DNA from 2 places in the Paenibacillus sp. P2(2022) genome. Region 1 is predicted to be linked to the other one. Evidence: riboswitches for the same ligand, from Rfam matches in the RefSeq annotation. Region 1 holds a riboswitch; the other holds the start of a gene.
The links. A riboswitch is a leader RNA that binds a small molecule or an ion and turns the genes downstream of it on or off. The one in region 1 is predicted to bind cyclic di-GMP.
Positions count from the first base shown of each region.

Region 2: another riboswitch for cyclic di-GMP. It lies ahead of MMB75_RS14925 (glycosyl hydrolase); the one in region 1 lies ahead of MMB75_RS23530 (collagen binding domain-containing protein).

Region 1 is NZ_JAKWFI010000012.1:26,107-38,112, forward strand. Features, by position in the region: gene MMB75_RS23500 (amino acid ABC transporter permease) at 1-457, opposite strand, end outside; gene MMB75_RS23505 (amino acid ABC transporter permease) at 472-1,131, opposite strand; gene MMB75_RS23510 (transporter substrate-binding domain-containing protein) at 1,203-2,033, opposite strand; gene MMB75_RS23515 (amino acid ABC transporter ATP-binding protein) at 2,076-2,813, opposite strand; gene MMB75_RS23520 (cupin domain-containing protein) at 3,142-3,609, shown strand; gene MMB75_RS23525 (class D sortase) at 3,699-4,364, opposite strand; gene MMB75_RS23530 (collagen binding domain-containing protein) at 4,476-8,024, opposite strand; cyclic di-GMP riboswitch class I at 8,259-8,339, opposite strand; gene MMB75_RS23535 (AraC family transcriptional regulator) at 8,390-9,271, opposite strand; gene MMB75_RS23540 (DUF445 domain-containing protein) at 9,865-11,121, shown strand; gene MMB75_RS23545 (TIGR02328 family protein) at 11,155-11,535, shown strand; gene MMB75_RS23550 (NAD(P)H-dependent oxidoreductase) at 11,635-12,006, opposite strand, start outside.
Region 2 is NZ_JAKWFI010000004.1:53,627-65,632, reverse strand. Features, by position in the region: gene MMB75_RS14965 (O-antigen ligase family protein) at 1-177, shown strand, start outside; gene MMB75_RS14960 (lipopolysaccharide biosynthesis protein) at 183-1,562, shown strand; gene MMB75_RS14955 (glycosyltransferase family 2 protein) at 1,585-2,424, shown strand; gene MMB75_RS14950 (glycosyltransferase family 4 protein) at 2,411-3,598, shown strand; gene MMB75_RS14945 (glycosyltransferase family 4 protein) at 3,595-4,743, shown strand; gene MMB75_RS14940 (glycosyltransferase) at 4,772-5,872, shown strand; gene MMB75_RS14935 (UDP-glucose dehydrogenase family protein) at 5,878-7,206, shown strand; gene MMB75_RS14930 (sugar phosphate nucleotidyltransferase) at 7,878-9,254, shown strand; cyclic di-GMP riboswitch class I at 9,410-9,491, shown strand; gene MMB75_RS14925 (glycosyl hydrolase) at 9,505-11,106, shown strand; gene MMB75_RS14920 (hypothetical protein) at 11,155-12,006, shown strand, end outside.

The DNA.
Region 1 (12,006 bases):
ACTGGCTGACAATCGGGGGCACCATGCGACGAAGCGCTTGGGGCAGAATGATATGCCATAAGGTTTGAGAATAGCTTAGACCGGAGGAACGTGCGGCTTCCACCTGTCCTTTATGGACCGAATTCAGACCACTGCGCACAATCTCGGCGATCATGGCTCCCTCGAAGATTGACAGTCCTGTAATGGCTGCCCACTTGAGGGAAATTGAAAATCCGATGGATGGCAAAACCATGCCGATGAAGAAAATAATGAGCAATAAGGGCAGATTGCGAATCAGATCAATGATAAAGGCTGCAACCTGTGAGAGCACAGGTAAGCGGGTATAGCGCAGAATGCCGAATACGATACCAAGAGCGAAGCTGAATATGATAGAGTAAATGGCAACTTCCAGCGTGAGCAGGAAGCCCTCCAGTATAAAACGCACATTAGGCCATACAAACAATCCGCTGAAATCCATACGGGCTTCCCTCCTTAGGATGTTTTGGACAGGCGTCGCTCCATATAGAGTACAAGAAAGCTGAGCGGAACCGTCAATATAAGATACAGCAGTGCCGTGATCGCATAGACTGTGATGGGCAGGAAGGTATCCGAGTTAATGAGATCCGAGTAATACATGAGATCCAGTCCGGCCACAATGGCCAGCACGGAAGAGTTTTTGACCAGATTGATGAATTGGTTGCCGATTGCAGGCAGTACAATTTTGATGGCTTGCGGTAAAATAATGCTGATCATCGTCTGGTTGTAATTCAACCCGGAGGATCTTGCCGCTTCAAATTGTCCTTTGGGTACAGATTGAATGCCGGCACGTATAGCTTCTGCAATGAAAGAGGCTGTGTACACAGTCAATCCAAGCGTTCCAGATACAAAGCCATCCAAGGGGATGCCCAAAGTGGGAAGACCGAGATAAAAAAACAGTACGACAATCAGCAATGGAATATTGCGGATGACCTCTACATAGACAGTACCGATCCAGTTTAGCCATTTAAAAGGCGCAATTCGGAAGATGGCAATGATAGCGCCCAGAATAAAGCTTCCGATCAAGGCAATAACACTAGCTTGAACGGTATGAAGCAAGCCCTCTCTAAAACGGTCGCCATGATCGAGAAGTACGTTGATATCAAAAGTAAGCATCTACGGGTATACCTCCTTATCCAGAGCTAAGAAAGGAAGGAGCACGCAATCGCGGCTCCTTCACAAGATCATTATTCGGGTTTAACCCCAAGCCATTGCTCATGCAGCTTATCGTATTCACCATTGCTTTTCAGTTCCTTGATCGTATCATTAATGGCTTGCAGCAGTTCGGTTTGTCCCTTCTTCACTGCGATACCGTAAGGTTCCTCTGTGAAGTTCCCGCCTACTAGGGTATAATTCGGATCTTGCTGCTGCATGCCAAGCAGAATAGAGTTATCGGTCGTCAGCGCTTGCCCTTTACCTGCCTTGAGGGCGTTGAAGGCATCCTGATAGTTTTCAAACTCTAAAATCGTTGCTTTGGGCGCTTTTTCGCGGATATTTTTTGCGGAGGTAGAGCCTTTAACAGCGAGTACCTTGGTATCGGGAGTCAGGGACTCCAGACCTGTGATCGGGCTTCCCTTTTTCACAAGCAGGGATTGCCCTGCATTAAAGTAGACATCGCTGAAATCGACCTGTTTTTTGCGTTCATCCGAAATGGTCATCGTGGCGATAATAGCGTCGATGTCCCCATTTTGCAGTAAGGTGATTCGTGTTTTGGACGTGACTTCCTTGAGCTCAAGCTTGGTTTCATCACCAAAAATATGCTTGGCTACAGCCTTGGCGATGTCGATATCAAAGCCCTCGACCTTCCCGCTAGCCGGGTCTTTTAGTCCGAACAACTTGGTATCGTACTTCACCCCAATGACCAGCTTGCCACGCTGTTTGATGGCTTCCAGCCCGTTGGAAGCTGCTGCCTCATTTCCTGGCGTTGTTGCTTCTTGCTTGCCTCCACAGCCTGCCAAGACGAGCAGACAGGATAATGCAACCAGCACCAAAGTACTCCACTGAAATCTTTTTCTCATCAAGATGATCCCCTTTCGATTTTTATTCCATTAATAGTCTGTTTAATGATGAATCAGACGGCTCAGGAACAGGCGAGCCCGTTCTTCACCCGGATTCTGAAAAAACTCAGCAGGTTGGCTGTCTTCCAGGATCTGTCCTTTGTCCATAAAAATCACGCGGTCTGCCACTTCACGGGCAAAGCCCATTTCATGAGTGACGATGACCATCGTGATGCCCTGATGGGCAAGCGAGCGCATGACATCCAGCACCTCTCCGATGGTTTCGGGGTCCAGGGCTGAAGTAGGCTCGTCAAACAGCATAATTTTCGGATTCATGGCGAGTCCACGGGCGATTGCCACCCGCTGCTGCTGTCCACCGGACAATTGGGCGGGGTAGCTCTGTGCCTTTTCCTCGATTCCGACACGCTTCAGATAGGTGAGGGCTGTTTGAATAGCTTCTTCTTTCGGGATGCCCAGTACCTTCATCGGTGCCAGTACAATGTTCTCAATCACCTTTTTGTGGGGATACAGATTGAAATGTTGGAATACCATCCCGATATTGCGACGGAAGGCGTTAATATCAATCTTTTTGTCATGCACAGGGACATCGTTAACGATTAGCTCCCCATCGGATATCGTTTCCAGACGATTGATGCAGCGAAGCAGGGTGCTTTTACCTGAGCCGGAGGGACCGATGATGACAACGACCTCGCCCTCCTTAATCTGAAGATTGATGTCTTTAAGTACATGAAAGTGACCGTAATGCTTGTTGACATTGCGAAAATGGATCAGAGAGCTCACCCCTTTTTTGACTTGAATACATCGCTTAGTAGACGACTGACATGATTAAGCTCTATTAGAATTTCAAAATTTCTCTCATGATACTATAAGCTTACAATAAAAAACAAGATTTTATGTCAATAAACTTTACGTGAAATATGTTTTTGAATGTATTTTTACTAGTTTACTGTTATTTATATGATGAAAACGAGTATGAATCCACAAATTTAATGTTATTAAATCTGACATAGTTTGTTGACCTTCGACATGCAGAGGGAGAAACGTGACAAAAGCAGCGCTATGTTTTACAGTAGGGGAGAAGGAATTTAGGGTAAAGGAAGGATAGACAATGACGAAAGCTATTTCACCGCTAGTCACGGCATTGGGCATGGAGCCCCATCCAGAAGGCGGCTGGTACAAAGAGATGTGGAAGGCCAATTTTCAAATTCCGAAGCCTGTACTGCCGGATGTGTATTCCGGTCCGCGCTTTGCAGCTTCGTCTACGTATTTCTTGCTGCATCCGGGTGAGTTCTCCGAGTGGCATGTGGTCCATTCTGATGAGCTGTGGCTATACCATAGCGGAAGTCCTATAGAGCTAAAATTGGGTGGAAGCGGAGAAGAACCTGGCGAAGAAACGGTCATTATCGTTGGTGCAGATGTGGAGGCAGGACAACATCCACAAGCACTCGTACCAGGAACAGTATGGCAAACGGCACGTCCGCTGGGGGATGAGCCTGTGCTGGTAACCTGTGTTGTTGCACCAGGATTCCACTTTGATGATTTCAAGCTGATTGCCAAGAATTCAACTGAAGCATGATGTGAACTATGGCGGGTGTATTTCTGTAAACGAGCAGGAATAGCCCGCCTGATTTATTTTATCCATAGGAATGGGCGATTTAGCTAGGTTTAGGTGCTTAACTTGGCTTGAACAATGAGACGATGGGTGGGATTCACGAGAGGGTCGCATGTAATTAGCGTGAGCAGCTTATGGTTTTTGAAGCTTTTCAGAACAGACACGTCCATTGGATCGACTACCTTTATGCTGTAAACTTTATACATATACTGGCTACCTTGAGCGTTAACAATAATTTTATCTCCAATCTTCAGTTCATGAAGACGATTAAATAAACGTCCGGGAGTACGGGCTCGATGAGCAGCAATAGCAGCATTCCCCACTTGTCCCAGCTTTCCCGTTTCCGGCATATGTACTGCCGCATATTTCATGTTTTTCCTCGTTGCGCCTTCCAACACAGGGAGCTTTAAAGCAATACGACTTATGCTAATAGTGGCTATAGGAGTTTGTTCATTAACGCTGGCATTGGGAGCGGGGGATGGAAAGGTATGTTGCCGTGCCTCACTAACCGGAGCTTCCGCTACCCGAGTGGACAAGCGAGCATAGCTGTCTGCAAGACTAGAAGGCAATACCGAATTGCTTTTTTCTAGTGATAACTCCGCTGCTTGTAACAGCTTGTGTTGTTCTCGTTCCTCATTCCATTCGGTCGCTTTAGGAAACAAAATAAAGAGTAAGCCCAACCCAATAAACAGATAGGAAAGTTTACGCAGATTCAGCAACCTCATCTCCCCTAAGCAATGTACGGATGATACATACTTTGAAAAAAATGCCCCATTTCCGTCTCATTCCAACCGGGAATGAGACGGAAGATCAGGGCAGGTAGATTGCATTTATTTTTGGTTTGTCCGTCTAAATTTCAAAAATACGCCGCTTATAATCATGGCAATGCCTGCCAAATAAAACGGAACGGGGCTACTTTCACCTGTTTGGGGCAACTGATGCACTGCAGGTGGCTCCTCCGGCTCTTTCTCCGGATCATGGAGACGGATTTTAGGTTTGGGCTCGTCGTTCGGCTCCACTGGAGGAGACGGATCTTGATGAGGCATGACGGCTGGTGGTTCAGGCAGTGCTTTGGGTTCCTCCCGGGCTGCTGGTGGCGGTGTGGGTGCGGGTTCCTTCTGTGGAGGGACAATGCCTTCCGGAGGCCTTGGCAGTGACGGAGGAACGGTTATAGATGGTGTCACGGGCACCTCGGGATCTTTATCATGTTTTTTTCCGGAGCCTCCCGCTGGGGGAGACGGCTCTGGGTGGGTAGGTGTGCCTGGGTCTACAGGTGTTTCGGGTTCGTTTTTCTTTTCTTTACGATTGGTGATCACAACCTTCTTTATGCCAGAGCTTTGTTGGAGTGCTGCGTCTATTCTGATCTCAAGTTTACCCTCTGTTATTTCATACCCCTCCGGTGCTGCCAATTCTTCCAAAATGTAATCGTCATGAAGCAAGGAGGAAAAGATGATTTTGCCTTCCGCATTGGTCGTTTGTATAAGCGGTGCTCTTTTTTGTCCCTTATCATAGAGCGCAAACCGGGCGCCAGGCAGTACCCTGTTGGGAGCATCCTGATCTACCTTGGTCAGCTCAAGGGTTTCGGTTACGCCCCCACCAGAACCGGAGCCGGAAGACGTTCGTACGATGATTTCCTGACTGGTTTCCCGCAGTTCTGTCGTCAAACGATCTCCTGCAAAAGCAACCTTGTTGCTCACCTTAGCTTTATCCTCAGCATGAATGAACGATTGATATTCAAGAATAAAAGCAGTGGAAATATCCTTGGCAAAAGTAAGCTCAAAAGTTTGCTGGCCCTGAGTGTCTGTCTTGATGTGAAGCCAGTAATCTCGGTTTTTGATTAATTCGGTGCCCTTGGTGGTATTTCCATTGGCAGCCATGATTGCAGAGTATAAATGAAAGGAATCTTCAATTAAGATTTGGTTGTTGCTAGGCTGATCGACTATTTTAGCGTTGGACACATGTGATTGTCCTTCATTGATACGAATGCTCCAGTCGATCTTATTTCCATTTTGTGCGCCGGCCTTAGACACATATTCCCCGCCATGAGGTACCGTAACTTGGGCTGCCCAATCGGAGACGGTTTTTTGTCCATCCAGTAGAAGAGCGCGATTATGAATTTCCTTTTCAATCAATTCTCCTTCCAATGAAGCTTGAAAGGTAATCCAGTACGGAGTCTGTATCGGCTTCTTGAACTGGATACGCAATTCATTACCATTTTGCTCAGTGGGGAGGATCGTCGTATATTGATCTGCCGGGATTTCAGCCCCTTTTTGTACGCCATCCCACCATCCCAGCAAGGTCATATCGTATACTTTTACGGAGCCAGGCAGTAACCTCTGACCTTGCAATAAGACATCTCTCACTTCCGCATGATTCAGGATCTTGCGATTATAGTTGGCTTTAATATCCCAGGTAATGAGTTTGGAGCTCGCATCATAGCTTCCTTGCTTGGCCCCGTTCCGTTGTGTCATAAAGTCCGGCCAGATCGGGCATTCCACCTCATGCGACGATGTTTCACCATTTTCATACTGATAATCTATAAAGGATTTGTTGCGAAATTCGGGCTTCGTCGTATCTGTTTTCCAATCATTGTTGTAGAGAGTTGAATATTTGATCGTATAAGCTTTCTGAATCGTTTTATGAAAAATAAGTGTAAACCCTTGTTTATAGTCCGCTGATCGTGGAACTAGCTCATAATCCATGGGCGCGAGTAGTTCCGTTGTACCGTCAACACTTTGAATTTTCAGGGTGTCGGGCAACAAGGCGAGGCCCCCATTAGGGAACACATCCTTAATGACAATATTTTTCATGGTGTATGAGTCTGTATTAATGGTGATCACCCAAGGTATGACTTTCGTGTTGTAATTGGGAGTGTCATACATTTTAGTCATAACTCCGCTTGTGATTTCCGTCGATATGATCTTCTGGGTTCCATCTGTGGTGATGATGTTTGTAATTTTTTCATCTTCATAGACGCGGCCTCTAGCCTGGGTCTGATATCGGATGGTATAGGCTGAATCTACGTCGAAGTTGAATTGAAGTTTGAAGCCGTTACGGTCGGGATAGTCAACCGGGATGACGGTGTACGCCCACGATGGAAGCTCCTCCAGTGTATTTCCCTTAAATACTTTCAAAGAACCGGGCAGCAATTTTTGAGTTTTGTTGAAATGATCAATTAAAAGGGCTTTGGCTTCGGGGATTTTTGTCTCGCCAAAGTTATATCTTATGGCCCACGAGAGTGTTTGTGTGGCATGATCATACTTTTCAACTTTTTTGGACAAAAATTCACCACGCTCCACCTGAACTGTAGCGGTGGCAGCAACGTTATCTATCGCATCCCCTGAAAGCGTCGCTGTGTTGGAAAAGCGAGTTTCGTTGCCAGTAATGCGGGTGGAGTATTGGATCTGATAGGCAGTGCTAATGCTAGCATCTTGAAAACGAATTGCAAATCCGGTCCCGGCTTGATCCGATTCAATGGCGTATTTACTCGCATTCACTAGGTCTTTGACAACGGTCGTGCCATCGATATTGACTTGCAGATGATAGAGTCGGATAGAGCCTCTCACGAGTTCCAGTCCTGAAGGAGTTGGATCGGTAATGAGGGCGTGTTTAACGGTGTTTAGCTGTTTGTTCACATCAATGGCCCAGTCGATCTGGTGGGTGCCATTTATTTTTCCTTGCTTGCTTAAAGTTGGCCCTGACTGGGGTTTCACATTTACGATGACCGTTTGAACCCCGCCTTTAATTGGAATCGCAATGATGACTTCTGTGCTGCCTTTCACCGTTTCTTTTGTGAATTCGGTTTTAATTTGCAGTTTGCCGCTGATATGGGAATGGTTCTCTACATATTGGTTAAAGGTCATGATGACCTTACCCTGACGATCTACTGTAAAGAACCCCACGGTCCCGTCTGTAGTCACTAGCGGAGATGAGATATCAGTGTAGATGACAAACTGTTCTGGTAAGTGAAAGGTGAAGGTATCCCCTGCTTTATAAGCATCGTCAGGAAGCTCCCATTCATAGCCAAGTTGGATGGCTGATCCAATGTCGAACGTACTACCTGGATTATATACCGCATCAATGACACGTCCGGCTTCGTCCGTTAGAATCAACTTCGTTAGTATACTCTGGGGAGCTGCTTCCTTTTGAGACTTTGAATGAGCTGCTCCTTGCACGGAAGGGACAGTGTTTGGCGGAACCTCCTTAGGGGGTTCAGGGTTTGGGACCGCATATACAGCATCCGTAACGGTTGTAGGATCGGATACAGCACTGTGCGGCAGTTCAGGGGCAGGAGGATCTGCGTAAGCCAGTGTGGTGCTGAAAAAGCTTTGGACAATGAGCAATAAGGCAATAATCATGACATTTATTTTGGTTCCCATGCTCCAAGTGATTCTCCTATTCATCGTAATATGGAAAGCTTCGGCGATTATGTTGTGTTATATTGTTTTCCTTCCCTCCTCCTAGTTCGAAATTAGTATATTCAGCATGCTAGGTTGACATGACTACCCCAACAGAAAAAACCTTGATCATAGTGATCAAGGTTTTTTCTTCGAGAGAGGTATAGCAATTTTGTGATGGAGCTATGTAAAAAGGCATAATAAAAAGCTCGTTCACCTGGTAACTGGCTGCCATCCGAGTAGGAAGGCCCTATAGTTTTGCGTCACTGTCTTTCGACAGCTTTGCCATTAGCTTGAATAGCTTGTGCGTCTATCGTCTATCAAACGGAGTACAGGAGACCTCCTATTTACAATTTGGAGCGGTTTCCCCATTTTTTACGGAAGGAATGAGGTGTTTCCCCTACATGTTCCTTGAATAGGTTGATAAAATGGCTCGTATTGGGAATCCCAACGTACCTTGCGATATCCACAATGGATATGTCACTGGTTTTAAGCCATCCCTGAGCGGCTGTGATCCGGACATTAATGAGATAATCAATTGGAGAAAATCCAATCTGTTTTTTGAAATTTTTAGCAAGATTAAATTTGTTTAGGTTGAACATGTCTGCCAGCGAGTCCAGCGTAATTCGCTCACAGTAGGACTGGTCCAAATACTGCTGCACCTGACGTACTTCGCTGAGCGTTCCAGCATTTACATACCGATGATCATAAGGATGCTGCAAAATATACGTCAGTATTTCACCAATGAGTCTGGACGTCAGCAGCTCGCCGGAAAGGCTTCGATCAGACTGCCCGCAGATTAGAGCATGCAGCTTGTCCAATATAACATATGGATTGTGCAGGGATATTACCGGTTTATTATGCTTGGCAAATTGTTCATAAAAATGTTCGATCAGGTTGCCGTACAGGTATAAGCTGATAAACTCCCAGGCTTCATCACCGGAGGTGCTGTATTGTAAATATTCATCGCAATTAATAAAAAACAAATCATGAGGCTTTAAAATATACTTCTTGTCCCGGTACAGTAATTCTCCCTTACCAGACAGCGTAAAAACAAGCAAAAAGGAGGTGAGTTCTTTCCTTTCTATTGTAAAATCAGAGGTTTTTTGGAAATAGCCTAATTCCTGAATATATAAAAGGGATTGCTTGGCAAAAGCGGAGGGAGTGCGCACAATTACGACAGGTTCGCCGTTCCAGAGGCCCTCGGTGTTTTTTTGGTCTGTTGTCATATTCAATTCCTTTACAAAAAAGCAATTTTATCTAGCTTATCTTGGTTTGATTTACCAATATATAATGGCTGATTAAACATGATTTACTATTTATAAAAGTTTATTTTATCACATTAAATATGTCTATATATCAAATTATGTGTGTGAGTTTTATAGAAGCCCCGCTTCTTATGGATATTCAACCTGGTTATCCGTATAAAAGGTCGAATATTGTTGAAAGAATTCTGAGGTCATCATGGATTCAAATCCTTTCTGGGGTCAAATATAGGATAGTGTTGAAAAAAATATCTTACATGCCCATTCAACTTTTCCATTCACTTCTCCTTTCGGTTTAAGAAATTTAGGACTTGGTTCTGATAAAATGGTTCGTAAGGCTTATTATTGAAAATGAGATTTTGGACCCAGTGTTGTGATTTGGTTCACGAACATGAATGTAAAAAAGAGAGATATATGCATAAAAAATTACGCAAAAAATGTCCTTATGTGTTGAATTATAAGTGCTCTCAACTTTGGAAATTACACAGGCAATGATATGATGGGTAATATATGTATAGTTGCTTAACTTATCGATAGTCAGTTTGGAGGATTACAGGATGGAAAAACCCAAAAATACGAAAACCGCAGCGGCTTGGTCGCTCGTTATTCTAGGGGCAGGCTTTGCAGCCACCGTGCCCTTCCAGCAATATGGCTGGGCTCGTTTGTTAGCCGGAGCCTTTGAGGCAGGACTTGTAGGGGGACTGGCAGACTGGTTCGCTGTCACAGCATTGTTCCGTCATCCGCTAGGCATCCCGATACCACATACGGCGCTTCTCCCCAAAAATAGGGACAAGCTCACGAATGCATTGGTGAATACGGTGGAAAATAACTTGCTGAACAAAGACAGCATTGCTTCTAAAATCGCGGACATTCGTTTGGCGGAGCTGATGCTGGGCGGTGTGGAAAAAGGATTGCGTACACCAGAAGCGGCAGCATCGATAGATGTGCTCGCCAAGCGACTCGTCCAGTCGCTCCCGCTCGCGGAATTGGCTCCGATTATCGTGGCTGAGATCAAGCGACAGGTGACGGACATCGATGCCGGACCACTACTGGAGGCGCTTGCCCGCCAATCCAGTGAGAAGGGCTATGATATTCGTGCACTGGATTACACGCTGGAGCAGGCGGAATCCTGGCTTTTGCGACCGGAAACAGGCTATACACTTGGCACCTTAGGGATGCAGGCTGTCAGTGGTTTGCAGGTGAGCGGGCTGATGCAATTTGCCTTGAACGCCTTCCTCGGCTATCTGAACGAAGAGCGCATGGGTGAAATGATTCGTCATTTCCTGCTGGATCAGGTAGCAGAGCTGCAAAGGGAAGAGCATCCGCGCCGTCTGGCAGTGATCGACGGTCTAAGAACACAGGTGACCCGATTGGCAACGAAGGATACGGTTCAGGAAGGGCTGAACGGCTGGAAGGATAGCCTGATTGAAGCTTGGGAAGGCGAAGCGTCCGTGCTCGGTAAAATGGAAGAGCTTCGTACCCGCTTATTGAACTATATGGAAGACGAAGACTATGTGCCGACCTACATTTTACCGTTACTGGATCGGATGCTGGCTGATTTAAGAGGGAATACCGAATTGCTGGACAAAATTAATGCACGAATCGTGGAAGGAATTACTAGTCTCGTGGAAGCCAATCATAGCCGGATTGGTAACCTGGTGCGCGAAAATGTAGACAAAATGGACAACAAATCCCTGATTGCACTGATGGAGGACAAACTGGGACAGGATTTGCAGTGGATACGTATTAACGGCGCAGTAACAGGCTTCCTGATCGGTATTGTACTGACAGGTATCCGTATGCTAATCCAATAATACAGAAAAAGCTACAGATAAGGTTGTGGAAGCATGAGGCTTTGGCATGAACAATTGATTGGCAAGCTCCCCCGTCCCCAACTGTTGGGACAACATCGTGAGTGTTGTGCCCTGCGGGGGAACGGGTGGGGAAAGCCACACGCCACAGTGAATTATGTGTTCGACTATCACCCCATGCTGCTGGTACGCTATCATAAGCTCATTATGGACGAAATGAAAAGCAGAGGATACAATGTTGATCCACTATGGGAACAGCCATTGTATCGTGGTAAGCAGTGTGAACCTTGGGAAGCGGAGCTAGGCGAGGAACTGGCAGGCGCGGACGCATATGTGGAGCATGATGACGAATATATGAAGGAGTGCCTGGATAACCTGGCTTCCAAAGGAATTTTAATAGAGATTGAAGTGATCTAAAAAAGCGGGCTGCGGTGTGTCCATCATTCAGATGAAGCGCCGTAAGCCCGCTTTTTAGATGCTTTAATGTCCAAGGTTTGGAAGGGTATGAGTCGCAGGCTACAGAACCCAGCGTGTGACCTTCTCCAGTGGTTGTCTGGATTTTTCCCGCTTGGGTTCATGAGCACGATAACCGAAGGCAGCGATGACTGAAATATCCAGCAGCCCGTCCTCCAGCAGGCCTTCTTCCTCCAAAATGGCATGTACCTGATCATAGTTAAAGCCTTCAATCGGGCAGGAATCAATGCCGATCTGAGCTGCCGCTGTCATCATATTACCTAAGGCAATATAAGTTTGCTTGGAGGCCCAGTCGAATAACGTGCGTTCGTTTTCCAGCAGGCGTTGGTTTTCACCTTGGAAAGTCTTATAGCGGCCTGGTAGGGAGGCAAAGTCTTCGTCAGACATACCCTTCACCTCTTTATACATGTACTC
Region 2 (12,006 bases), on a different contig from region 1:
CGTATTGCCGAACGGAATTCCAGTCAGCCTTATATCAGACTGGCGTTGGCTACATGGGCCGGAGCTGTAGCCAGTCTCATATCGGATAATGGTTTCCCCGGTATGCGCGGCTATTTGATCTGGATGATGATCGGAATAGGACTATGGGCAAAAGATGTCATCGCGGAAAGAAGGTAAAGGCTGTGCAAAACTTACAAGCATTATCCGCACCTGTCCGGACACTATGGTCCACGGTGATTCGGTTTGCCAAAAGCAAGGATAACAGCTCTGCAGCAGTAAAAACGATGATATTCAGTATGCTGATTCTCGTTGTGAATATGCTGACTGGTGTGCTGACGGCACGATTCTTGGGTCCTACTGGACGCGGGGAACAGACAGCGATGGTGAACTGGTCCCAATTTCTTGCCTTCTGCATGAGCTTCGGTGTTCCATCTGCATTGATTTACAATGCCAAAAGGAAACCTGAGGAAACGGGGAAGCTGTATGGTCTGGCCTTGCTGCTGGCTACGGTGTTCGGGGGGATGGCGACACTCATCGGAGTATTTCTAATTCCTTATTGGCTGCGCTCTTTTTCTTCATCGGTCATACTTTTCGCGCAGTGCTCCATGATGATGTGTCCACTCATAGCGATTTCACAGATCAATAATGCATTGCTTCAAGTTCGCTCGGAATATAAACAGTACAATTTATTTCGGTATCTGGTACCACTAAGTACGCTGCTTGGACTGGCGATTCTGATCCTAACGGGAACGATGAATCCGTACACCTCAGCATTGGCCTACTTACTGCCAGGCTTGCCGATCTATATCGGTGTCACGATACGAATGATTCGGCTGTACAAACCAAAGGTGAAGAACAGCTGGACGCAATTTAAAAATCTCTTTACCTACGGTATGGGTTCATACGGGAATGATCTCATGGGGCAGGTTTCCACTTACATTGACCAGATTTTGATTGCGGGTCTGCTCAGACCTGCAGATCTCGGTTTATATGCGGTAGCGGTCAGCCTGGCCCGGATGGTGAATGTATTTTCAACTTCGATCATTGTCGTGCTGTTTCCCAAAGCCTCCGGGCTGGATAAGGAAGAGGCAGTGGCCATAACATTTCGGGCATTTCGAGTGACTTCAACGGCAACCTTTCTGGCTGCGGTGATGTTAATGCTGGTTGCTCCGTTCGTATTCACATTGTTATATGGTCAAGAGTTTAAACAAGCGCTTACGGTATTCCGGTTTCTGGTGCTTGAGGTTGCTATCAGTGGAGGTACCATGGTGCTGGCACAACAATTTATGGCGTTGGGTAAGCCCAAACTGGTTACCATTCTACAGGGTGTCGGATTGGCGCTCGTCATTCCATTGCTGTCCATACTCGTGCCGAGATATGGATTGACGGGTGCAGGGATAGCAATGCTGTCTTCGGGGATTTTACGGTTCGTTTTCATTTTATGTAATGTTAAGTTCGTTCTGAAAATGAAAATTCCAAGACTGGTTATTTCCAAACAAGATTTTCAATGGCTCCGATCAACGATGTCACACTACATCCGGAAAAAGCCAGTTAACGGTTAGATAAAGAAGGAGGCACCCGCTAATGAACCACATGTCTAGCGTTCCCGCGGACAACCGGATATCCGTAGTTATTATCGCTCAGGATGATGGCATTCGAATTACAGCTGCCATCAAATCCTGCCAGCCCTTTGCGGACGATATCGTCGTCATTGACGGAGGGAGCAAGGACAATACGATTCAGGTAGCTGAATCATTGGGCTGTCGGGTGTTTTCCAACCCATGGCCCGGTTATGCCAAACAGCGCATGTTTGGTGTTGATAAAGCGGAATTTGATTGGATTTTCCTGATTGATACAGACGAAGTAGTGGATGCAGAGTTGCTTGGTGACTTATTGAAAGTAAAGGAAACGCTCCACGATCCGGCCAAAGCCTATTCCGTATTTCGCATTGGCGATTTTCTCGGCAAATGGATGAACAAAGGCGAGTATTTGGTTCGTTTGTACAATCGGCGAATTTATGGCATTACGAATAGTCTTGTTCATGAAATGCCAGATGTAGCCTCTTCTCAGATCATCAATCTGGAGGGCGTGTTATGGCACTATGGATTCCGCAGCATCAGTGATCATATGACCCGTTTTAACAAATATACAGATCTGGAAGCAGAGACGGCATTTAACAAAGGAAGATCCTTTCGAATTACCAGACTGTTGTGGAGGCCCCCCGCCCGCTTTGTACAGAAGTATTTTGTTCAAGGCTTATACCGCAAGGGGTTAGCGGGTTTTGCTGTAGCCGTTTTCTGGGTGATGTATGAGTTTCTCGTCTGTTTCAAGCATTATGAGTTAACCAAGCGGCGAAAAAAGATAGAAGTCGTGGATGGCGGACAGACCGAGCAGAAAGGAGAAACCAGCTATGTCGTACAATAACGGATTTCGTATCGCAGCAACGGGGTTGAGCTGGCCGTCCTTACAGCCAGGAGGTCTCAACACATATTTCAAATCCATCTGTGAGCAGCTTACGCTAGAGCGCAATACGCTGGATGCTCTAATTTGTAGTGATGAGCAGCCTCAGGCGCCTGAACGTATTCGTATTCATTCAATTGGTAGCAAGCAGCAATCCATCTGGAAGCGCCGAGAGCTGATGCAAAAATATGCAGCAGAACTGTTCGACAAGCAACCGATCGATGTGCTGTATTCCCATTTTGCTCCCTATAGTGTCGGACCGGCACTGGAGGCGAAAAAAAGAGGAATCCCTGTCGTTACCACCTTCCACGGACCGTGGACGGAGGAAATGAAGATTGAAGGACAGGGAATTAAGCATTTTCTTAAAACGACGTTGGCCAAATCCATTGAAATGAAAGCTTATGGTCTGGCGGATAAATTTATAGTGCTAAGCGAGACTTTTAGGGATATTTTGCACGAGCACTATAAAGTACCACTTAGCAAAATTCATATTATTCCTGGTGCGGCGAATGTAGAAAGGTTTCATCCGGCAGAGGATCAGGAGGCTGTACGTAAGCGGCTGAATTTGCCGCAAAATGCGACGATTGTGCTAACCGTTCGTCGTCTTGTTAATCGCATGGGACTGCTACAGCTGCTCGAAGCATGGCGGCGAGTAACCGAGCGACACCCTGATCATCTGCTGCTGATTGGTGGAAAGGGGCCCTTGATGGAGGAATTGGCTTCCAAGGTGGCGGAATACAATCTTCATAACCATGTAAGGTTGCTTGGTTATGTGTCGGATGAGGAGCTGCCCCTGTACCATCAAGCCTCGAACTTGTTTGTTGTGCCAACACAGGCACTAGAGGGTTTCGGTCTGATCACAGTTGAGGCGATGGCCTCGGGCCTACCGGTGCTGGCCACTCCTGTAGGCGGCAACAAGGAAATCTTAAGAGGATTCCGTCCTGAGCTATTGTTCCAGGGGACGGACAGTGAAGCTATTGCTGCAGGGTTGCTGCGTGTGCTGGATCATCGTGAACTTCTACCGAATGCACGGGAATGCCGGGACCATGTCCTGAGCAGATATACATGGGGACATGTAGCGGAACAGGTAGAAGAGGTGTTCCGACAGGTCCTTGACAGAAAGGCGGCGGCGAAATGATGAGAGTAGCTTATATTGACCATACGGCAAGATGGAGCGGCGGCGAAGTTGCTTTGTATAACATACTGACGAATATCGGGGAACATATCGACCCGCTCGTTATTTTGGCGGAGGAGGGCGATTTGGCGGATCGGCTTCGGCAGCGTGATATTGATGTGCGCATTGTTCCACTAGATGATTCGATTCGTAATCGGGGACGAAATGCCGTCAATCTGGGTGCGCCTGCAGCAGCTTTTCGCTTGCTGGCTTACGGCAGGAAACTCGCACCATTGTTGCGCGAGGAAAAAGTCGTGTGTGTGCACACGAACTCACTCAAATCTGCACTGTATGGTGCAGTAGCCGCCAAATCGGCGAAGCTGCCGTTGATATGGCATATCCGTGACCACATCGGTCCGCCGTATCTGAAGCCGATTGTAGCCAAAGGGATTCGGCTCATGTCCCGCTTTTTGCCTAACGGTGTGATTGCCAATTCCAAATCCACGCTGAGTGCATTGGAATTACCCCCGGACAAAAAGACGCTCGTCGTCTACTCCGCTTTTGCCAAAGCGATTACGGCTCGTGATTCGGCTGCGCAATTGCGTGGCGATGACTCGTTTAACGTCGTGTTGGTCGGCAGATTGGCGGAATGGAAAGGACAACATATTTTACTGGAAGCGGCACGTTCTTTTTTACCAGATCAGCGTGTGAAATTCTGGCTGGCTGGAGATGCGTTGTTCGGAGAAGAGGAATATAAACAACGATTGGAATCCACGATGCGCGAATATGGGTTGACCAACGTCAATCTGATGGGACACGTCGACGACATTCAGGGTCTGATGCAGCGCTGTGATCTGCTAATTCATACCTCCATTACACCGGAGCCATTCGGTCAGGTCATTATTGAGGGCATGGCTGCAGGTTTGCCAGTGATCGCTTCAAACGAAGGTGGTCCCAAGGAAACGGTGGTACCCAATGAAACCGGGCTGCTCATTGAACCGGGAGACCCTGCCAAGCTGGAAGAAGCCATCCGCTGGATGCTGGAGCATCCACAGGAACGTCAGCAGATGGGTGAGAGAGGGATGGAACGGGTCAAGAAGCATTTTGTCATCGAGAACACTGTTAAGGATATAGTTCATTACTATAAGGGTTTGTTGGCAGGAGTCTGACCGACATTCGCGTTAAAGGATGATTCAGATGAAAATAGCGATAGCACATGATTACTTAATCCAAATGGGCGGAGCGGAAAGGGTAGTAGAGGTATTCCATGATATGTATCCGGAGGCTCCCATCTTCACAACGGTGTTCAGCGACGAGCGTCTGTCGCGCAACTTGAAGGATGCGGATATTAGAGCCACTTGGCTACAAAACATCCCAGGAGTGAAGGCCAACTTCAAAGGAGTGCTGCCGCTGTATCCCATCGCTATCCGTGATTTTGATTTTAGGGATTTTGACATTGTTTTAAGCTCTAGCAGCGCATTTATGAAAAGCATCCAGGTACCCAAACATACGTTTCACATTTGTTACTGTCACACACCGATGCGGTTTGCCTGGGATTACGATACATATATGGCCCGGCAGTCCAAATCCAACCTGCTCAAAAATATGCTAAAGCTGTACATGAACAGGCTGAAAACATGGGATGCCAAAACTTCTCGCAACGTAGACCAGTTTGTCGCCAATTCTTCCGTCGTTAAGCGGAGAATTCTGCACTATTACCAACGGGAGGCAGATGTTATTTTCCCTCCTATCAATACATCCCGTTTTAAACGTGCTACAAGCATCGGTGACTATTATCTGATCGTATCTCGTTTGGTGTCCTACAAGCGCATTGATCTCGCGATTGAGGCATTCAAACGTAACGGTCTTAAGCTACGCATCGTTGGCGAAGGACCGGATCGTAAACGACTCGAAGCCATGGCTGCCCCGAACATTGAGTTCCTCGGCAGGCTTGAAGACGAAGAGGTTAACAAGCTGATGGCCGAATGCCGGGCACTTGTCTTTCCGGGGGAAGAGGACTTTGGTATTACGCCTTTGGAGGCGAATGCGGCCGGACGGCCCGTTATCGCTTTTCAGGGTGGGGGAGCGCTGGATACGATTGTTCCTCATGTGAACGGCGTATTTTTCCGCAAGCATCAAGTAGACGATGTGCTGGAGGCCGTCGAAAAGGTTGAGCAACATGCATGGAATGTGGACGATATCATTACCCATGCCCGCAAATTTGATGAAGATAACTTCAAGGATCAATTGAAAAAGTATGTAGAACAAGCCTATGTGAACTTTCTAAAAGGAGGATGAACGGAATGAAGCTGGCTGTAATCGGTACTGGATACGTTGGACTCGTCTCGGGTGTGTGTTTTGCGCAAAAAGGTAATGAGGTGATTTGTGTCGATCTGGAGCAGTACAAAATCGACATGTTGAACCGGGCAGAATCTCCGATCTATGAACCGGGTATTGAGGAATTGATCGCGTTGAATCTGGAAGCTGGCCGTTTGGAGTTTACCTCCGATTTGGCCGATGCGGTACGTCGCTCGGATATCGTTATTTTAGCGGTAGGTACGCCTTCACTGGCTAACGGCGAGGCGAATTTGTCTTACATTGAACAGGCGGCTGCCGATGTCGGCAAAGCCATGAACGGGTACAAGATTATTATGACCAAGAGTACCGTACCTGTCGGAACGAACGAAAAGATTAAGGACGTAGTGGCTCGACATACGAGTTTGTCTTTTGATATTGTATCCGCGCCGGAGTTCCTGAGAGAAGGCTCAGCCATCAATGATACGCTTCATCCAGATCGCATCATTATTGGTTTGGACAATACAGGTTTGCGTGAAACAATGGTCACTCTGCATCAGGTATTCACGGATAAAATCTATGTGACCGATATCCGCAGTGCTGAAATGATCAAATATGCCTCCAATGCGTTCTTGGCAACTAAAATTTCGTTTATTAACGAGATTGCTAATATTTGCGAAAAGGTTGGCGCGGACGTTACCTGTGTGGCTGAAGGTATGGGCATGGACAAACGGATCGGTTCCTCTTTCCTGCAAGCAGGGATCGGATACGGGGGCTCTTGCTTTCCGAAAGATACGAATGCGCTCATCCAAATTGCGGGTAATGTAGACTATGAATTTAAGTTGTTAAAATCGGTGGTCGAGGTGAACACTGACCAGCGCTTTATGATTGTATCCAAGTTGCGTGAATCGCTGGGTCAGCTAAACGGCGTATCGATTGGCATTTGGGGCCTCGCCTTCAAGCCTAATACAGATGACATCCGCGAAGCTCCAGCACTGGAAATCGTAGAAACGCTCATTCAGGCAGGTGCTATTGTCAAGCTGTATGATCCCATTGCGATGGATAAATTCAAGGAGCGCGTGGATCACCCGAATATTATATGGTGCTCCTCCCCGCAGCAAGCCGCCGAAAGAAGCGACGCTGTGTGCCTGCTGACGGATTGGGAAGAGTTCAAAGAAGTTGATCTCGTGCAACTGGGCTCTATTCTACACAAGCCAGTTCTGATTGACGGTCGTAACGTATTCACCGAGGAACAGATTCAAGGCTCTGGACTGGAATACTACTCCGTGGGTCGTCCGCGGATGAGTGGATGGAACAGAGATAAAGTGGAAGTTTAAAAAGTGACAGATTAAAAAGTGACTGTGGGCGGTGGGGGAGACGCTATGCGTTCCATTTGATTTTCTGATCGCTGTTGCAGTGGGATTCTCTGGATTATATAAAACATTCCAAGGTAAGAATCCCACTGCAAAGGCGAACGCTAGCGCTTCTCCAGATTCAAATGGACCGCTTCGCTGCTTTTGCCGCATAGAGTCACGGTTTTTAATCTCCCATCTTAGGGGATGGGAGTAGTAAGGGCGTATCGGAAGGAGCGGCACAGTTGAAGCCGCTCCTTCCGATTAAGGCGCCATGCGCTGTACCGCGGTGCCCCCTGTGGAGCAAGCCTATTATGTGGATACACTATGCTGCTCCTGCGGAGCAAAGAGGCCATTGCGGTTGTCGAAGGCAATCTTGGTAAGGCGTTACGAAGCGTCGATTGCTAGAAGCTTGCAAGCAAGGCAGGCAAACGCCGAGCTCCCGAACGTTTTTTACAGGCTGACCGGACTTAATAATGTCCGGTCGTTCCTTTTGCACCACAAGGTATGATCGATATGATGCATTTTTGAGTAGCGTAGGAATGGATTTGAATCCCAGTCCAACAGCGATCGTAAGGTCAAATCCAGCCCGTAGCGGGCTACTCAACCTTGCCTCATCCGATCGCCCACACATTATAGAGAGGAAGTGGAGAATTATGAAGCTCGTACTTTTGTCTGGTGGTTCCGGTAAAAGATTATGGCCGTTATCCAACGATTCCCGTTCCAAACAATTTTTGAAGGTACTGGAGAGCCCGGAAGGGATTTCGGAATCCATGGTGCAGCGGGTATGGAGACAATTGGGAGACAACGGATTATCCGAATCCTCGTTTATTGCGACAGGGAGAGCGCAGGTTGAAATGATCCAGAGTCAGGTCGGACCGAATACGCGCATCATAGTTGAGCCGGAACGCAGAGATACCTTTCCTGCGATTGCGCTGACAGCGACTTATCTATATTCCATTGCGGGTGTTTCGCCTGATGAAATTATAGCTATATTGCCTGTAGATCCTTATGTAGAGGATGCTTTCTTTGCTTCCGTTGCCCAACTGGAACATACACTTCAGGAGAGTGAAGGCAAGCTTGCATTAATCGGGGTTGTCCCTTCCTATCCTTCAGAGAAATACGGTTATATTATTCCAAAAAATGATGCCACTCAAGGTAGCACAGGCTACCGCGAAGTGAGCCATTTTCAAGAGAAACCCGACCGGGAGCAGGCGGAGCGTCTGATTGAACGCAATGCTCTATGGAACTGCGGGGTTTTTGCATTCAAATTAAGCTATTTGCTGGATATCCTGGCATCCAAGGGTTTGCCGCTGAATTATGAAGAAATGCAAAAGCAATATGCGTCTCTGGAAAAAATCAGCTTTGACTACGAAGTAGTCGAGAAGGAAAAAGACATTGTTGTTCTTCCCTATGATGGTTTTTGGAAGGATTTGGGCACCTGGAATACGCTCACAGAAGAAATGTCTAATCAGCAAGTGGGCAGAGGTGTAGTAACGGAGGATTGTGTTAATACAAGCCTTATTAATGAGCTGGACATTCCGGTAGCGATCATTGGAACGAATGATCTGATTGTAGCCGCTAGCCCAGATGGTATTCTTGTGACCAATAAGGCAGAAAGCCCACGCATCAAGGAAGTGCTCAAGGCTCATGATCAGCGTCCAATGTATGAAGAACGTCGTTGGGGGCAGTATCGAGTTGTAGACTATGTAAAGTATGACGAGGGTAATGAGGTACTGACCAAACGAATCCGCGTACACAAAGGTAAAAATATCAGCTACCAGCTTCACTTCAAACGAAGCGAAATCTGGACCATTATTAGCGGCGAAGCGGAAATTATTTTGAATGAGAAGCTGCACAAAGTGAAGGCCGGTGACGTAGTCCGTATCCCTGAAGGAACCAAGCATAGTATTTTGGCTGTAACCGATGTGGATTTTATAGAGGTGCAGACTGGCTCTGAGTTGGTTGAAGAGGATATTGTACGCTTTTGCATGGATTGGAATGAAATTGCCCGTCATCAATTTATCTCATAATCGTTTTCGTAAAAACGAAATAAAGAAGATTTGATGAAAATTTATAGCCCAAACTGTCGAAATTGGGCGAAAACCTGTAAATTCATGAACATGACCTATTAAATTTTGGTAAAAAAAAGTCGATACTTAGGTTAAGAAGGAATCCAAACTCCTTCCAACGATAAACGCAGCCCTGTCGAAAGGCAGGTACGCAAAGCTAAAGGGCCTTCCCGTAAGGATGGCAGCCTGGCTACCGAAAGGAAGAGCAAAAGTGAGATTCAATTTTATTCCTCTGTATCGACTGATACGTCATGTACTCCCCGTAGTTATAATTTTTTCTTTGTTTCCCGTCGGATTTGGTGATTCTCTGTCTGTGGTGAATGCCGCTTCATTACAACCTGTTAATTCGGACGCTTGTACTCAGGCCCGTGAACTATACAATTATTTACTCAGCATCTCTGGAAAGAAAACAGTCACTGGTCAGCATGATTATTTGGAAAGTCCAGATGAATTAAGCAACAAGGTCCAAAAAATCAGCCAGGCGTATGTGGGTCTGCACGGCTATGAGATGGGAGCCATCTCTGGTCAATCTGACGCTACAGAAGCAGCACAACGTAAAAATGTCGTCGATAGCGCTATTCGTTGGAGCAGAGCAGGTGGCATTGTGACGATGACTTTTCATGAAGCGCTGCCGGGTAGACCGCTGACTTGGGCCAATGTGCAGGCCAAAGTAAGTCAGGCGGAGTTCAATAAATACGTCACGCCAGGCACTACGCAGTATAACCTCCTCATTGCCGATCTGGATAAGGTCGCTGTATCGTTAAAGCAGCTTCGTGATGCAGGGGTTCCGGTATTGTGGAGACCTTACCACGAAATGAATGGTGACTGGTTCTGGTGGGGAAACAAAAACAATTTCAATCAGCTATGGAATATCATGTACGACCGTTTTGTTAACACGCATCAATTGAACAATCTGTTGTGGGTGTGGAGTCCCAATGCTCCCAATTCTTACACTGTCCCGTATACCCCAAAATATCCGGGGGATGACAAAGTGGATATTTTGGCAGTAGACATCTACAACAATGATTTTAAGCAAAGTCATTATGAAGGACTGCTCGAGTTGGCACGGAATAAGCCGATTGCCATTGGCGAGCACGGTGAGATACCTAGTTCTGAGGTGTTGCAGGCTCAGCCAAAATGGGTGTATTCCATGACTTGGGGCAAGATGCTGACCGAGAATAACACAACCACTCAAATACAGGATTATATGAACGATGCGAAGAGTTTGACACGGGATGATGTGAAAAATGGGCTGGAGGCCATCCAACAACCTGGAACAGATGTACCGACCTTACCGGATGAGGGACAAAGTGAGCCTCTCCCAGCTCCACCAGTAGTGATTGCTCCTCCAACTCCGACTCCTCCTTCCGTTCCTGATGAAGTATATGTGAACGGGCTGCGGGGCGAATATTTCAACAATATGAATTTGAGCGGCAGTCCTGTTTTGATCCGTACAGACAGCAAGCTGGACTACAACTGGCGCGCCATTGCTGCTGATCCAAAGGTAAATGCCGACCAGTTCTCGGTTCGCTGGACGGGTAAAATCAAGCCACAATACTGCGAGACCTATACGTTCACAACCATATCCGATGATGGTATTCGTGTATGGGTAGACGGCAAGTTAGTGATCGATAGTTGGTTCAAACAAAGCTGGACAGAGCGAAAAGGCAGTATTGCTTTGGAAGCAGGTAAAATGGTAGATCTAAAAGTGGAATACTATGATGAAAAAGGCGATGCGATGGCACGTCTGATGTGGGAAAGTCAGCATGAAGCGAAAGCGGTGGTTCCCGGAAACGCTTTGTTTCTTCCTTGATAGATACTCTTTCCCGGTCAAAAATTTTGAGGAGAGAGGGTGTATCATATGATGAAAAAATGGTTGACCCATAGGTATACGGTCGTATTATCCGGATTACTAGGGGTCGCAGTTCTAGCCATGATCGCTTGGTTTATATACACGCCTTCAAAAAGTGTAGAATTGCAGACAGATAAGGTAGCGGCGGCCAGTCCAGTATGGAAGCTGGGTCAGAGGGATGACTCCTCAGCGGAATTTAAAGGAGTGGTCGGTAGGGATAATATCGATATTTCTGCAGCATCAGCTTCTTCCGAATCATCTGCTAAAGCAGCATTTTCGGCGTTGTCGGAAGCAGAGAGTACAACAGTTCCGGTATTGCTCAGCAGTGGAGATATTCCTCCCGGTTTGAATGCATCCACAAATCCAGAACTAACACTTCAATATAAGCTGAATCAGGTTCCTCCCAATGGTATGATATTCCGTGTTCGGATTTTGGATGCGGGCAAAGCTGTGCCGCAGATGGCTGTCTTCTCAAATCATCAGCTGTCCGGAATCATTCAGATTGCCGGGGTATCCGGTACTGGGAGTACCTATAATTTCAAAAACAACTACGAGCTGTATATCCCCAAAGAACAATTGCAAAGCGGTGTTAACGTACTCAAGCTAAAGACAGCGCGCTGCCTATACTGCTCCTCTGCGGAAGATAAAAATGTGTGGTGGACTTGGGATGACTTGAGCTTGGAGACGTTAGCTTCCCCTGCGGCCGAACCGGTACATGGGAAATATATAATGACTGGTACGAATGTGAATAATAAAGAATTTTATTATGATCAGGGTGCAGTTAAGCATCTACCATACGTTCTCAAATGGCTGGGAATTGCTTATAGCGGCAACGTCATGAGGGTAACCTGTGCCAGTAAT